2 regions of the Oceanobacillus sp. CAU 1775 genome follow, and region 2 is predicted to be linked to the other one. Evidence: a T-box and tRNA genes for the amino acid it is inferred to sense, from the RefSeq annotation. Region 2 holds a T-box; the other holds one or more tRNA genes.
The links. The T-box of region 2 lies ahead of ACXYMZ_RS09190 (valine--tRNA ligase). A T-box ahead of a tRNA ligase gene usually reads a tRNA of that ligase, here a tRNA-Val.
Positions count from the first base shown of each region.

Region 1: it has a tRNA-Val gene. The T-box ahead of ACXYMZ_RS09190 (valine--tRNA ligase) is inferred to sense a tRNA for this amino acid. The anticodon was not compared.

Region 1 covers NZ_JBTLRO010000003.1:215,464-222,879, forward strand. The annotation lists gene ACXYMZ_RS07195 (ABC transporter ATP-binding protein) at 1-1,749, opposite strand, end outside; gene ACXYMZ_RS07200 (ABC transporter ATP-binding protein) at 1,739-3,472, opposite strand; gene ACXYMZ_RS07205 (YjfB family protein) at 3,672-3,869, shown strand; tRNA gene ACXYMZ_RS07210 (tRNA-Val) at 3,961-4,033, shown strand; gene ACXYMZ_RS07215 (hypothetical protein) at 4,223-4,645, shown strand; gene ACXYMZ_RS07220 (YetF domain-containing protein) at 4,731-5,426, opposite strand; gene ACXYMZ_RS07225 (SDR family NAD(P)-dependent oxidoreductase) at 5,682-6,440, shown strand; gene ACXYMZ_RS07230 (methyl-accepting chemotaxis protein) at 6,485-7,416, opposite strand, start outside.
Region 2 covers NZ_JBTLRO010000004.1:250,003-257,418, forward strand. The annotation lists gene hemA (glutamyl-tRNA reductase) at 1-476, shown strand, start outside; gene hemL (glutamate-1-semialdehyde 2,1-aminomutase) at 480-1,760, shown strand; gene ACXYMZ_RS09175 (LysM peptidoglycan-binding domain-containing protein) at 1,903-2,751, shown strand; gene ACXYMZ_RS09180 (hypothetical protein) at 2,812-3,816, shown strand; gene ACXYMZ_RS09185 (hypothetical protein) at 3,813-4,001, opposite strand; T-box leader at 4,115-4,342, shown strand; gene ACXYMZ_RS09190 (valine--tRNA ligase) at 4,392-7,034, shown strand; gene ACXYMZ_RS09195 (hypothetical protein) at 7,351-7,416, shown strand, end outside.

The sequences.
Region 1 (7,416 bases), on a different contig from region 2:
TTTTTCAAGTATTTTTCCATTCTCTAGCATAATAATTGTATCTGCCTCTTGAACCGTATTTAAGCGGTGGGCGATTACAAAGCTCGTTCTTCCTTGCATCAAGCGCTGCAGTGCATCTTGAATTTTTAACTCCGTGATTGTATCAATATTACTTGTAGCTTCATCAAGAATTAAAATCGATGGGTTTGCAATTAGTGCGCGTGAAATCGTAAGCAATTGCTTTTGTCCTTGACTGATTCCACTACCCGTCTGGTCTAATTCTGTATCATAACCTTTAGGAAGCTTCATGATAAAGTCATGTGCATTTGCATTTTTCGCTGCATCCACGACTTCTTCATCTGTTGCATCAAGTTTACCATATCGAATATTTTCCCGAATCGTCCCTTGGAAAAGAAACGCATCCTGTAAAACGAAGGCCATATGCTTTCTAAGGCTCGAACGTTTTATGTCCTTGATATCTACACCATCTAAAGTGATACTTCCTTCATCATAATTATAGAACCGGGAAATGAGATTAATAATTGTTGTTTTTCCAGCACCCGTATGACCAACAAAAGCAACAGTCCTACCAGGTTTCGCTTCAAAACTAACATGATCAATAATGACATCATCCTCATAAGAGAAGACTACATCATCAAAAACAATATGACCATTCGTCTCTGTAATCTCTAATGCATCTTCCTCATCTCGTTCTTCCTGTTCTTCATCCATTACATTAAATACGCGCTCAGCACCAGCAATCGCTGATAGTAGCATGTTAAACTGGTTGGATAACTCATTTAATGGACGTGTAAACTGACGAGCATATTCAGTGAAAATCACGATGATCCCGACAGTAACAAGTTCTTGGTTCGTATAGATAGCAATTAAACCACCAACTAATGCAATCAAACCAAAACTAAGGAAGTTAAGTGTATTCATGATTTTTGGGATAAAACCTGCAATGGTCAGTGCCCAAAATCCTGTTTTCTTTAATTCATTGTTTCTTTCTTCAAAACCTGCAATTACTGTTTTTTCTTGAGAATAGGTTTTAACTACATGCTGACCAGAAACAATCTCTTCTACATAGCCATTCACTTCACCTAAATGTTTTTGCTGTAATTTATATAATGGACCAGTTCGCTTAGTAATCCATTTCATTGCAAAATACATAGCTGGAATGATGATTACTGTCACAGCTGTTAAAATCGGACTTAAGATCAACATAACAACTAGTGTCCCGACAAGTGTTAATACACTTGAAAAGATTTGAATAACAGATGAGTTAAGGACGTTATTCACGTTATCGATATCATTCGTTAATCGACTCATCAATTCGCCATGCTGTCTTTTGTCAAAGTAAGAGATAGGTAAACGGTGGAATTGTTTAAATAAATCCTTACGCAGATCAAATACCGTGTTTTGAGCAATCCCTATCATAAAGAAACTTTGTAAGAAAACCGCTAATGAAAAGAAAAGATAGACAAGGAGTAAACCAATCAAGAGTCTACCCAAACCAGCACTTTCCTGTGTAACGATGAAATTATCAATAGCCATCCCAATCATATAAGGACCAAGTAAGCCCAAGGCTGAACTGATGAGTACCATAAAGATAACGAGGAATAGCATTTTCTTTTGCCTTGCTAAATAATCCCAGACTCTTTTAATCGTTCCACGCATGTTCTTAGCACGTTTGTCTTTATCAACCTCAACCGTGTCTAATGGGATTTTTTCATATTGAAAGGGAGCTTTCCACTCATTATTGGACATATGCATACTCCTTTCCAAATTGTGATTCAACAATCTGCTGATATAAATCTGATTCCTTCAATAGCTCGTGATGTGTGCCAACTGAAAGGATCTCACCCTCATCCATTAAAAGAATGCGGTCAGCAGTTTTCGCCGTTGAAATCTTTTGTGTAATAATTAGCATTGTACAGTTATATTTTTCAATTGCTTTTAGTAATTTACCTTCTGTTGTTAAATCTAAAGCACTCGTACTATCATCCAACATAAGAAACTTAGGTTTACGGATTAATGCACGTGCAATGGAAACCCTTTGTTTTTGTCCACCAGAAAGGTTTACACCTTTTTGACCAACTCTTGTTTCATATTGATTTGGCAGACTCATAATTGTATCGTGAATTTGTGCATCTTTTGCTGCTTGAACAATTTCTTCATCTGTCGCATCATTTTTACCCCAAGCAATATTATCCCGGATGGTACCAGTAAATAATAGGGGAGTCTGTGGTACATAACCGATATTATTTCTGAGCTCAATAAATGAATAGTCAGATGCAAGTCGATCATCGATCCAGATTTCACCTTGTGTTGGTTCGTAAAGACGAGGCATCAATTGGAAGAGAGAAGTCTTTCCAGCTCCAGTCGCTCCAATTATCGCTAGTGTTTCACTTGGATTTAATTGGAATGAAATATCTTTTAGCGTCATTTCATCAGCCGTCGGATATTTGAAAGAAACATTGCGATATTCTACCTTTCCATGCTCAACCCTTAAATCACTATCTCCACTATATTCTTCAGAATCGCTTTCTTCTTCAAGAGCTAATACTTCACTTACACGTTCTGTAGAAGCTTTTGTTCGAGATAGGACCATAATAATGAAGGCAAACATAGAGATTGCCATTGCGACACGAAGTGCATAGTTTATAATTGCAACTACTTCACCAACTGCAGCTTCACCAGCAATTGACTGTGTATTACCAAACCAAATAATAAAGATAAGACTCGCGTTCATAATAAATAGAAGAACTGGCATCGATGCTTCTATAAAACGGAAAGTCTTTCTTGTTGAGGAAGCCAATGCATCGTTTGCATCCATGAAGCGATCTTCTTCATAGCTTCTTCTCGTAAATGCTTTGATTAATCGCATACCAGCAAGGTTCTCCTGCATTACTCGGTTAACAAAGTCGACGTTCCCCTGTACTTTAGCAAACATTTTACTCGCATACTTCATCACGAAGAATAAGAATAAAATAAGTAGTGGTACAGTAATAAGGAAAATCATAGCTAAGCGGGCGTTAACCACAAAGGCCATTGTTACACCACCAATAACGAGCAGTGGAGCTTTTGCCATAATTCGTAGTGCCATGAATATCATGTTTTGAATTTGGCGGATATCATTTGTAAAGCGAGTGACTAATCCAGAAGTGGGATAATGACTTAAGCTTTTAAATGAAAAGTATTGAATCTTAGAGAATAACTTTTGTCGTAAATCGTAGCCAAACGCGAAGCTAACATGTGAGGAATAAAAGGAATTAAATATCCCAACCACAAGTGCAAGTATCGACATACCAACCATGATACTGCCCCACATCACTATATTACCAACATCCTGACCAATTACTCCTTGATCAATCATAAGTCCCAAGAACAAGGGGAGTAGTAGTTCAATTACGAGCTCGAGCAACATCATGACATATGCCAACACGATGGATAATTTATACGGTTTTAAAAATGAAAATACGTTCTTCAATGATGTCCCTCCAAAAAAATAAGAATATTAATTTTACCAACTATCTCACTATTATAATCGGTTCAAATCTAATTTACCACTATTTACTTCGAGAAGCGAAGGAATTTTGTATACTTTCATATACATACGTAAAAGTAAGGAAAATATGTTATTATAGATGAAGAATAAAATTACCTACATACATATGAGGGGGGAAATCATGGATATTGCAGCATTATCAACCATCATGAGTCAAGTACAAGTGAAGCAACAAGCAAACCTGTCTGTCATGAAAATGACAATGGATACTGGAAACAACCAAGCAGTTGACATGCTCCAAATGTTAAACGCAAGCGCACCACAAGCAGACCAAGCAGTAGATCCAAACTTGGGAAGAACGATTGATATTAAATTATAATTTGGATGATTGCTTGTAAGTAGTAAAAGAATGATACTTGCAGGCTTTGGGTTTCTATTATATACTATTCTTGCTGTCAAAATTTAATAACGATTCCGTAGCTCAGCTGGGAGAGCGCATGCTTGACAGGCATGAGGTCGTTGGTTCGAGCCCAATCGGAATCACTAATTGTAACGCTTATCCTATAAATGGGTGAGCGTTATTTTTTGTTTGAAATTGTTAAAAAGTAAATCTAAGCTTGGTGATAAAGTTTTGGAAAATCTAACATGCTTACAGGTTGGCAAACCTTACAAATTTGTATTTAAATAAACACCACTCCATGCTATTATATAAAGCTAAGGGGGAGAAGTATTATGAGATTTATTAAGTATCTTACTATAATAATTATTGTTCTGATTTGTATCGGTTATGGCGTATATTATTTCGGAACAAATATTGCCTCTGCAAAGATAATTGAAGTAGTATCAACTGAGCTTGAAGAAAGCGGTGAAATGGAAAACATTATAAAAGTAATTGAAAGTGATCCACAGTTGAAGGCTTTTATAGATGACGCAAAAACAGTCGAGGAAGATGAATTACCCTTTACCACTAAAGAAGAAGCCACAAGAGTTGTGATTAAAAAGTTAGGGATTTCTGGAATCCAAGATATACAATCCAAAGTACAGCAAGGTGAAATGACGAAGGAGCAGCTTATGCTAGAGGTTGAAAAGAATTTTACCGAAGAGGAAATAGCAGCGCTAAAAGTCATTGCTTATAAAGAGATTTATAACAAGTAATATTCATATATAGGTACAAACGTAAAACTTACTCAAGAAAATACTTTCATAATTAATTTAACTTCATTCAAAAAAGATGACTTCATTATTGAGAGTCATCTTTTCTTTTATCAATATACAACGTTCCATCCTTCTGCACTTCCGCAAAAAAGACATCATCAATGGATAGAATATTAGCAGACTTTAACTGTCCGCTTAGCCATTCCTCACTTAAATGCAATTTTTTCAAATTATCTTTCTTAACCTTCCCATCAGAAATAATTGTTGTAGGAATCGGAATAATACTTTCTGCAACTGGAATATTCATATCATTTTTAGTCACCGGTTGCGCGATGACTTTTTTCATAACGGAAAGTGTTCCATCGGTTTCAAATATGGCATAGTCAACGTCTGTGAAGCTGAACACACTATTCTTACGTAACAGTTGGCTTAAAGCATCTATATCTAAACGTACCTTTCGAAGTTCACTCTCCATCACCTTACCATTTTTAATTAAAATTCGTGGTTGCCCTTCTACAGCCAATCTGGCTAAGGGTGATTTAATATCGAGAATCCCAACGATAACTGTAAACGCACTCCAGACAATGAGAGCTATTAAACCATTTAGAATACTTATGGAAGAATCAATTGCAAGTGAAGCCCCGATCGTCCCAAATGACAAAGCGGACACGAAATTAAAGAAGGTCATTTGAGATATTTCCTTTCTCCCCATGATCCTTGCTAACACGATGAGAGTGATGAACGTGATGGTTAGTCGAAGCAATAATTCTAAGATAGTCATGTTGAGACTCCTTTTTTAGCAATATTTCTATTTGTCACTAAAAAAATGATCTGTATAAAGTTCATTATATATTTTAGTATGGCTATATTATTTGGAACGATACATAGGTGCCGGCTAGAATACCTTCAAAATAATGAAGCGTTTAAAACTCATAAATGATGTCGTTTAATCTACGTATTCTATGGGTAACTACACAACGATGAGGATATAATATGTTTTAGCTTTACCAATAATATTTAGAAAAGAGGTTGAATAATGGGAAGATTAGATGGAAAAGTAGCAATCATTACAGGAGCTGCACAAGGTTTGGGCGAAGCTCTTGTTAAGCGTTTTACTGAAGAGGGCGCAAAAGTTGTCGGTGTGGATTTAAACGAAGAAAAGTTGAAAGAAACGATTGCTAAATATGGAGATGAACATCTTGCATTAAAATTAGATGTTACAGATGGAGCAGGTTGGGAGAGTGTCGTTAATACGACAGTTGAGAAATTTGGGAAACTTGATGTATTAGTTAATAACGCTGCAATGATGTCAAACAAAGGTGTACTTGAATTAAACCCTGAGGAGTATATGAAAGTCATGCAGGTGAATTCATTAGGAACAATGTTAGGCATTCAAAAAAGTATTCCTAAAATGCAAGAAAACGGTGGAGGATCTATTGTTAATATTGCATCGATTGGCGGTATGAAGTCTGGTACTGCTGATGGTGGAGACGCTGCCTATTCTGCTTCGAAAGGAAGTGTTCGTGCGCTGACTAAGCACGTTGCACATTACTTTGCGAAAGATAATATCCGTTGTAGTGCTGTGTATCCGGGTGGAATTATGACAGATATGTTGAAGAAAGTTTTCAATGATAATCCTGATTTGTGGGAACATGTAAAAGTTTCAAGTCCACTTCCAAATCATATTGCTGAACCAGAAGATATTGCGAATGGTGCTATTTACTTGGCAAGTGATGATGCAAAAGCTGTAACGGGTACGGAACTTGTTATCGATAATGGTACAATGACACATTAAAATGAAAAAAGAGACCAAAGCAAAAATGCTAAGGTCTCTTTTTTCTATTTAGCTTTAATCTTAAAGTAAGCAATCTTTTCTTCAAGATTCTCTGAAAGTGCTGCAAGTGCATGGGTTACTTCTACAATTTCATTAAACGAGTTATTTTGATCATTGATAGCGCTAGAAACGGTGTTGGTATTTTCAGTTGTATTACTTAGTAAAGCTACAACTTCCTTCATTTTAGCAACAATCTCTTCCAATTCTGTCGAAACTTCATTAACAGACTCAGAGGAAGCTATGAAGTCATTGTTTGCAGTTTTAACTTTATCAGAAATTAAGTGGAATATGGCTCCTGCTTCTTGCGTTTTTGCTAAACCAAGTTGTGTTTCTTCATTACCTTCTTTACTTTCGGTTAGAGCTTCTTCAATTTCACTTTGAATTTCATTTAGTAAGGAACGAATATTTTCTGTTGATTCGCCAGACATTTCTGCCAGATTACGTACTTCGTCGGCAACAACCGCAAATCCTTTACCCGATTCTCCAGCTCTTGCTGCTTCAATTGCTGCGTTTAGAGACAAGATATTTGTTTGGTTGGCGATATCATTAATAATATGAATAATATTATCAATTTGCTCTGACTTATGTTGCAGTGAAACCATCGTATCTGTTAAACTACCAATTTTATTCCCGATACTTTCCATTTGTAGATTAGTATCATTCATCGTGTTAATTCCTGAAATCGATTCTGCAACAGTTTCTTTTGAGATATTGGCAAAATCATTCAGTTGCTTAGAAATCGAATGAATATGATTAGATAAATTAACGATAATTTCATTTATTTGATCCGTATGAACCAGCTGCTCCGATGACATATTATTGATATTTTCTATATCTGAAGTATTTCTATTCGAAATATCTGATATGTATTGTGAGCTAGCTGACAACTCTTCAGAAGTAGCTGCTAGTGTTTTTGTATTCATTGCAACATCAGATA
Region 2 (7,416 bases):
CACTCACTATAATTGATATCGCTGTACCTCGAGATATAGACCCAAAGGTTAGTGATTTAACAGGTGTTTCATTATTTGATATTGATGATTTAAAATATATCGTGGATGAAAATATCGAAAGCAGAAAAACTGCAGCAAAACAAATTGAACAAAATTTAGAAGAAGAGATTACTTTCTTTAATGATTGGATGAATCGTAGTCATGCATCACCAGCTATTTCAGCTCTTCAAGAAAAGGCGACACATATTCATGAAGAAACAATGAATAGTCTCGTTCGGAAAATGCCTGATTTAACAGAGAGAGAAAGAAAGCTTCTTCATAAGCATACAAAAAGTATGATGAATCAATTATTAAAAGAACCAATTCTAAAAGTGAAGCAGTTAGCAACGAATGAAAATGCGGAAGAGGTATTGGAACTATTTACAAATATTTTTGGTATAGAGAATGAATCACAAAAAATAAAGGGGTTTAAATAATTGATGGAATTTAATCAATCGATAGATGCATACAAGGAAGCTGTTGAACTAATGCCAGGTGGTGTCAATTCACCTGCACGTGCATTCAGATCTGTAGGAATGTCACCGCTTTTTATGAAAGAGGGTAAGGGAGCTCATATTACTGATATCGATGGAAATCAGTACATAGATTATGTACTAAGCTGGGGACCGTTAATTTTAGGTCATGCAGACGAACGAGTCACAACAAAACTAAAAGAAGTTGTTGATAAAGGGACGAGCTTTGGAACGCCTACGTTAACTGAAAATAAATTGGCAAAGTTGGTTATTGATCGTGTCCCTTCCGTAGAAATGGTTCGCATGGTGAATTCAGGAACAGAAGCAACGATGACTGCCATTCGTTTGGCACGCGGCTATACTGGTAGGGATATCATACTCAAATTTGTGGGTAGTTATCATGGACACGGGGATTCATTACTAATAAAAGCAGGTTCAGGTGTTGCTACTCTTGGCCTACCAGATAGTCCTGGTGTGCCTGCATCTGTTGCAAGCAATACAATAACCGTACCTTACAATGATTTCGAAAGTGTGAAAGTAGCATTTGAGCAATATGGGGACAAGATTGCAGCTGTAATTGCAGAGCCTATATGTGGAAATATGGGTGTAGTACCTCCAATTAATAACTTCTTAGAGAAATTAAGAGAGATTACAACAGATTATCGTTCCTTGCTAATTTTCGATGAAGTAATGACAGGTTTTCGTGTGGGCTACCATTCAGCACAGGGCTATTATCAGGTGCATCCAGATTTAACATGCCTAGGAAAAGTTATTGGTGGAGGCTTACCTGTAGGAGCTATTGGTGGGAAACGTGAAATCATGGAGCATTTAGCCCCTACTGGTAAGATTTATCAAGCCGGTACTTTATCAGGAAACCCGTTAGCGATGACGGCAGGGTATGAAACATTAAGCGCAATGGACGAAGAAGCATATGAATCATTAAATAAAAAAGCCGACAAGCTCGAATCAGGTTTTATCGAAGCAAAAGAAAAATATAAGATACCGCTTCACATTAATCGTGTAGGCTCAATGTTAGGTGTGTTTTTCACGAAAGAGAGAGTAATAAATTTTGAGAAAGCGCAAACCTCAGACACAAAAATGTTTGCAGCTTATTACCAAGGAATGATCAAAGAGGGTATCTTTTTACCACCCTCACAATTTGAAGGACTTTTTCTTTCAACAGCACATACGGATGAAGATATTTCAACTACCATTCAAGCGATACACAAGGTATTTGCAACTTTATAAAACAATTAATTTAAACTGATGATTTCTTAGTTACCTATAGAAATCATCAGTTTTTTTCATGCATATGTAGAATCATCTTTTCATATAGTTAGTGTATGTTAAGATTATTTTTCTTGTAAATTCTTGAAAGGAGGAAATACATTTGCCTCAAGATAATAACGAATTTCAGTTTGAATTAGTAGAATCGGTGTATTTTAATCAGGGTTCTCATGTAGAAGAGTTATTAACGATTTCACTAGAGCCAAATGTTAGTGTGCAGGCAGACGATGAATATGTTACCATTCGTGGAGAGATTATGCTGCAAGGTGAGTTCCAGGCTGTTTTAGATGAAAATAGAGAAGAATTAACACTCGAACAAGAAGATTTCACAGCAAAAAGATACATCGAGAGTATAACAGAAGTCGATGAGAATAAACAAGAGTTCTCACATCCATTACCTATCGAAATCTCTGTTCCTTTGTATCGAGTAACTGAATTAGAAGATATCCAGATAGAAATGCTAGATTTTAATTATGAATTTCCAACAAATGACCACTTAAAACTTAAAGCAGTTGCAAAAATAAACGGAATAAATAAAGCAGCAACGCCGTTGAAGGAAAATCGTGAAGAAGAGTTGGAAGAAAGTATAGAAGAGTTAGCATTTCCAAGCTTTGAATTCGAATTGAAAAGCCCGGAAGAAGAAGAAGAGACTGAAGAATTATTAGAAGAAACACGTGAGGAAATTGAAATTGATATTCGAGTAGAGGAAGAGGAAGAAGATAGTGAAGTTGTAGAAGAAGTACAGGACCTTGGCTATTTAAAAGATATGTTTCGTGGTGAGACAGAAGAGCGATACTCAAAATTGAAATTATGTATTGTTCAAGAAGACGATACGATTGAAACGATTGCCGAAAGATTTCAAATTAGTACTTTACAACTCATAAAGCAAAATGAACTAGACGAAGATTTTGATATTCAAGAAGGGCAACTATTATATATACCAAAAAAATAGTTATATCCCCTTGCTAAATTTTACAAGGGGTTTTTTACATACTAGGCTGGGGGGATCTCTGTGAATAAATTTACTGAAATTCTGAAACAATATCATATTTTTCCTCAAGGTGTTGTTCCAATAACAGACCGTCTCACTCAGATAAAAGCAAATGGTAAAATGTATGCACTCAAAAGAAGTCATCTAAAAACAAATAATGTGAACAAGTGGTTGCAAATATATCATCTCGCACAGGAAAAGAATTTATCAGGGATCTTGCCAATTTATTTAACAGTAGATAGAAAGCTTTATGTTGAAGCAGAAGGGGAAGTCTACTATCTATTGCCATGGGTAAAGACAACAGAAAAAGAACCCTCCAAAGAAGATTTCGGTAAATATTTACGAACTTTAGGAACCATTCATTTACAGACGAAACAGCTTACAAACGTAAAAGAAATGGATGTTCTTGAAGAATTTAAGACTTATCAGAATCATTGCATGAAGCTAGAACAAAAAGCTCTCCAATATGTTGAGAAGTTTGAAAGGAAACTATATCCTTCCCCATTAGAGTTACAAGTGTTAACCCATTATCGTGATCTTTCATACGCTATGAAACAATCACAACAATTAACAGCTACAATTATTAGAGAGCTTGATGAAGAAGTTTATTGGGGGAATAGTCTCATTCATGGTAAATTAGAACAGAGTCATTTTCTTGATTCGTATTTTATTAATTGGGAATTCGGCTCTTATAATCATTCCATGCATGATTTACTGGATGTATTTAGTATGGAAGCTAAGCGAAGTTATCGTTCGATTGATCTACTTTTAGACGCTTTTCCCAGCTATCTTGATGAAAACCCACTTCAACTAATAGAGTTAGCTATAACAACGCTCCATTTATTGAATGTCGAACCTTATTTATTAGAATTAGAAAAATACCAATCAACAAAAAGACAAAAAGCCTCTATGCTAAAACAGACGATGCAAATAGATGAATTGTATAGAACAATCGTATTTGGGTTAAAATTTAATGACCGTATTTATGATTTTCAGGCTTCAGAAAATAAGAATGAGCAAACTTAAATCCACTTTAGATAAAAGGCAACGAATACAATTACAAAAATGCCTAATAAAAAAACATCCAATGTGGTTGGAAAGATGAATGTTCGTAGTATTTGATAAATTAATAAGGGTGCCATTGCTTTTTCAATTGCCCATAAACATTTTCTCGCCCATGGTGGTAAACGATATCGATAATAACGAGCCATATTTTCACCTCTTGTCATTACTTTTCATAAGGTATAAGATAATTATATGCAACAGGATAATAATAGTTGACGTTTTGGCTGTTAATCGCTAGAATAAATCATAATCAAATAATTTAGATGCAATGGATAGGGAAGAGTACGAGATAAACATCTACAGGAAGGGAAATGATTACTGAGAATTTCCTAGAAAGGTTATTTTGGAAGGTCGCCCTTGATGCAGCCACTTTGAAGGAGAGTAGAAGTGTGCCGGTTTAAAACCGATATCAAACGATGAGTGTACAAATGAAAGTTATTTGTAAACAAAGGTGGTACCACGGAAGCTAACCCTTTTCGTCCTTTATTAGGATGAGAAGGGTTTTTTGATTTTTAAATTAAAGGAGGAAGATTCTGATGACAGAAAACAAAAATTCATTGCCACCAAAATACAACCCGGGAGAAGTTGAAGCGGGCCGTTACCAATTTTGGTTAGATGGAAAATTCTTTGAAGCTACTGGAGATGTGAACAAAGAACCGTATTCCATTGTAATTCCACCACCAAACGTAACTGGCAGACTTCACCTTGGCCATGCATGGGATACAACCATGCAAGATACAATAACAAGAATGAAGAGAATGCAAGGCTATGATGTACTATGGCTTCCAGGAATGGACCATGCAGGAATAGCTACACAAGCTAAAGTTGAAGAAAGACTTAGAGAAATGGGTACGAGTGGTTATGAACTTGGTAGAGAAAAGTTCCTTGAAAAAGCTTGGGAATGGAAAGAAGAATATGCTGACTTTATCCGTTCACAATGGGAAAAGCTAGGCTTAAGCCTTGATTACTCAAGAGAGCGTTTCACTTTAGATGAAGGTTTATCTGAAGCTGTTAAAGAAGTATTTATAAAACTATATGAAAAAGGTCTTATTTATCGCGGCGAGTATATCATTAACTGGGATCCACAAACAAAAACTGCATTATCCGATATTGAAGTTATTTATGAAGAGGTTGAAGGCAAATTTTATCATTTGAGATATCCTATCAAAGACAGTGATGAAGTTATTGAAATTGCAACGACTCGTCCTGAAACAATGCTTGGAGATACAGCTGTTGCCGTACATCCGGATGATGAACGTTACCAACACTTAGTTGGTAAAACAGTAATTCTTCCAATCGTGGGGCGTGAAATAAAAATTGTAGCTGATGATTATGTAGACAGAGAGTTAGGTTCAGGAGCGGTGAAAATTACACCAGCTCACGATCCAAACGACTTCGAAATTGGTAATCGTCACGACCTTGAGCGTGTCCTCGTAATGAATGAAGATGGCACGATGAATGAAAATGCTGGAAAATATGAAGGAATGGACCGTTTTGAATGTCGTAAAGAAATTATAAAGGAACTTGAGGAACTTGGAGTACTATTTAAAATTGAAGATCGAGTTCATCAAGTAGGACATTCTGAACGTAGTGGAGCGGTTGTTGAACCTTATTTATCCACTCAATGGTTCGTAAAAATGCAACCATTGGCTGATGCAGCAATTGAATTGCAGCAGAGTGAAGGGAAAGTAGATTTCTATCCAGAACGTTTCGAAAGAACGTATTTACATTGGATGGAAAATATAAGAGACTGGGTAATTTCACGTCAACTTTGGTGGGGACACCGTATTCCGGCTTGGTACCATAAAGAGACGAAAGAGATTTATGTTGGTAAAGAAGCTCCAGCCGATATTGAAAATTGGGAGCAGGACGAAGATGTTCTTGATACATGGTTCTCATCTGCATTATGGCCATTTTCAACGATGGGCTGGCCAGATACTGATGCTGAAGACTTCAAACGTTTTTTCCCAACAGGAGTGCTCGTAACCGGATATGATATTATCTTCTTCTGGGTAGCACGAATGATTTTCCAGTCCCAAGAGTTTACAGGTGAAAAACCATTTAACGATGTTTTGATTCACGGTTTAATTCGTGATTCAGAAGGTAGAAAGATGAGTAAGTCACTTGGTAATGGTGTAGACCCGATGGATGTTATTGAAAAGTACGGTGCAGACTCACTTCGTTATTTCTTACTAACAGGATCAACGCCAGGGCAAGATTTAAGATTTTATTGGGAGAAAGTAGAATCTACCTGGAACTTCGCCAATAAAATATGGAATGCGTCACGTTTCTCTTTAATGAATCTTGAAGGCTTCACGTATGAAGACATTGATTTAACAGGTGATCTATCCTTAGCTGATAAGTGGATTTTGACTCGTTTGAACGAAACAATTGAACAAGTAACAAAAAACACGGAGAAATATGAATTTGGGGAAGCAGGTCGTCATTTATACAACTTTATCTGGGATGAATTCTGTGACTGGTATATTGAAATGGCAAAACTTCCACTATACGGAGATGACGAAGCTAAGAAGAAAACGACTCAATCCGTATTGGCTCATGTGCTTGATCAAACAATGCGTTTATTGCATCCATATATGCCATTCATTACAGAAGAAATTTGGCAGCAGTTACCGCACGCAGGGGAATCAATCACCATTGCTAGCTGGCCAGAAGTAAATAAAGACTTCCAAGATGAAAAAGCAGTGAAAGAAATGTCTCGCTTGGTATCAATTATTAAATCTGTACGTAACATTCGTGCAGAAGTTGATACACCAATGTCGAAAAAAATCAACATGTTTATCGAAGCTGAAAACGAAGATATTGTATCAGAGTTAGATGGCAATCGTGAATATCTCGAACGCTTCTGTAATACAGAAGAATTATCGATTGCAAGTAAAATCGAAATGAAAGAAAAAGCAATGACAGCTGTCGTAACTGGAGCAGAAATTTTCTTACCACTTGAAGGTCTAATTGATTTCGAGAAGGAAATTAAAAGATTAGAAAAAGAATTAGAAAAGTGGACGAAAGAAGTAGAACGAGTTCAAAAGAAACTTGCGAATCAAGGATTTGTAAGCAAAGCTCCAGATTCCGTTGTCGAAGAAGAGAAACAAAAAGAAAAAGATTATCTTGATAAACAAGCAAAAGTGAAAGCAAGATTGACAGAATTAAAAGGTTAATATTAAGAGATAACCGTATGAACGTAAGTTGTTCAAATAACGGGGCGAAGTCTTTTAATAAAAGGTTTCTTGAGAGACATCATTCGTAAATGAATTGGTGTCTCTCTTTTTACTTTTTCAATACTTTTTAATGTGAAGCATACCATTCATTACAATAAACTAATTGGATATTGAAAAAGTCTATGTCAAAATATTAGAGTTTTAACATTCCCTTAAATCTAATTTGATTTATATGGTAAAATAAACAAAAGATTATGAAATGTTCTTGTTAGAGTTAATGTGTTAAATTATTACACCAGAAAAAGAGGAGGAAATGATGCTTAGAAAGAAAAGGTCATTAAAAGATTGGATTATTTACTTAGTTTTAGTCTTACTAATTATA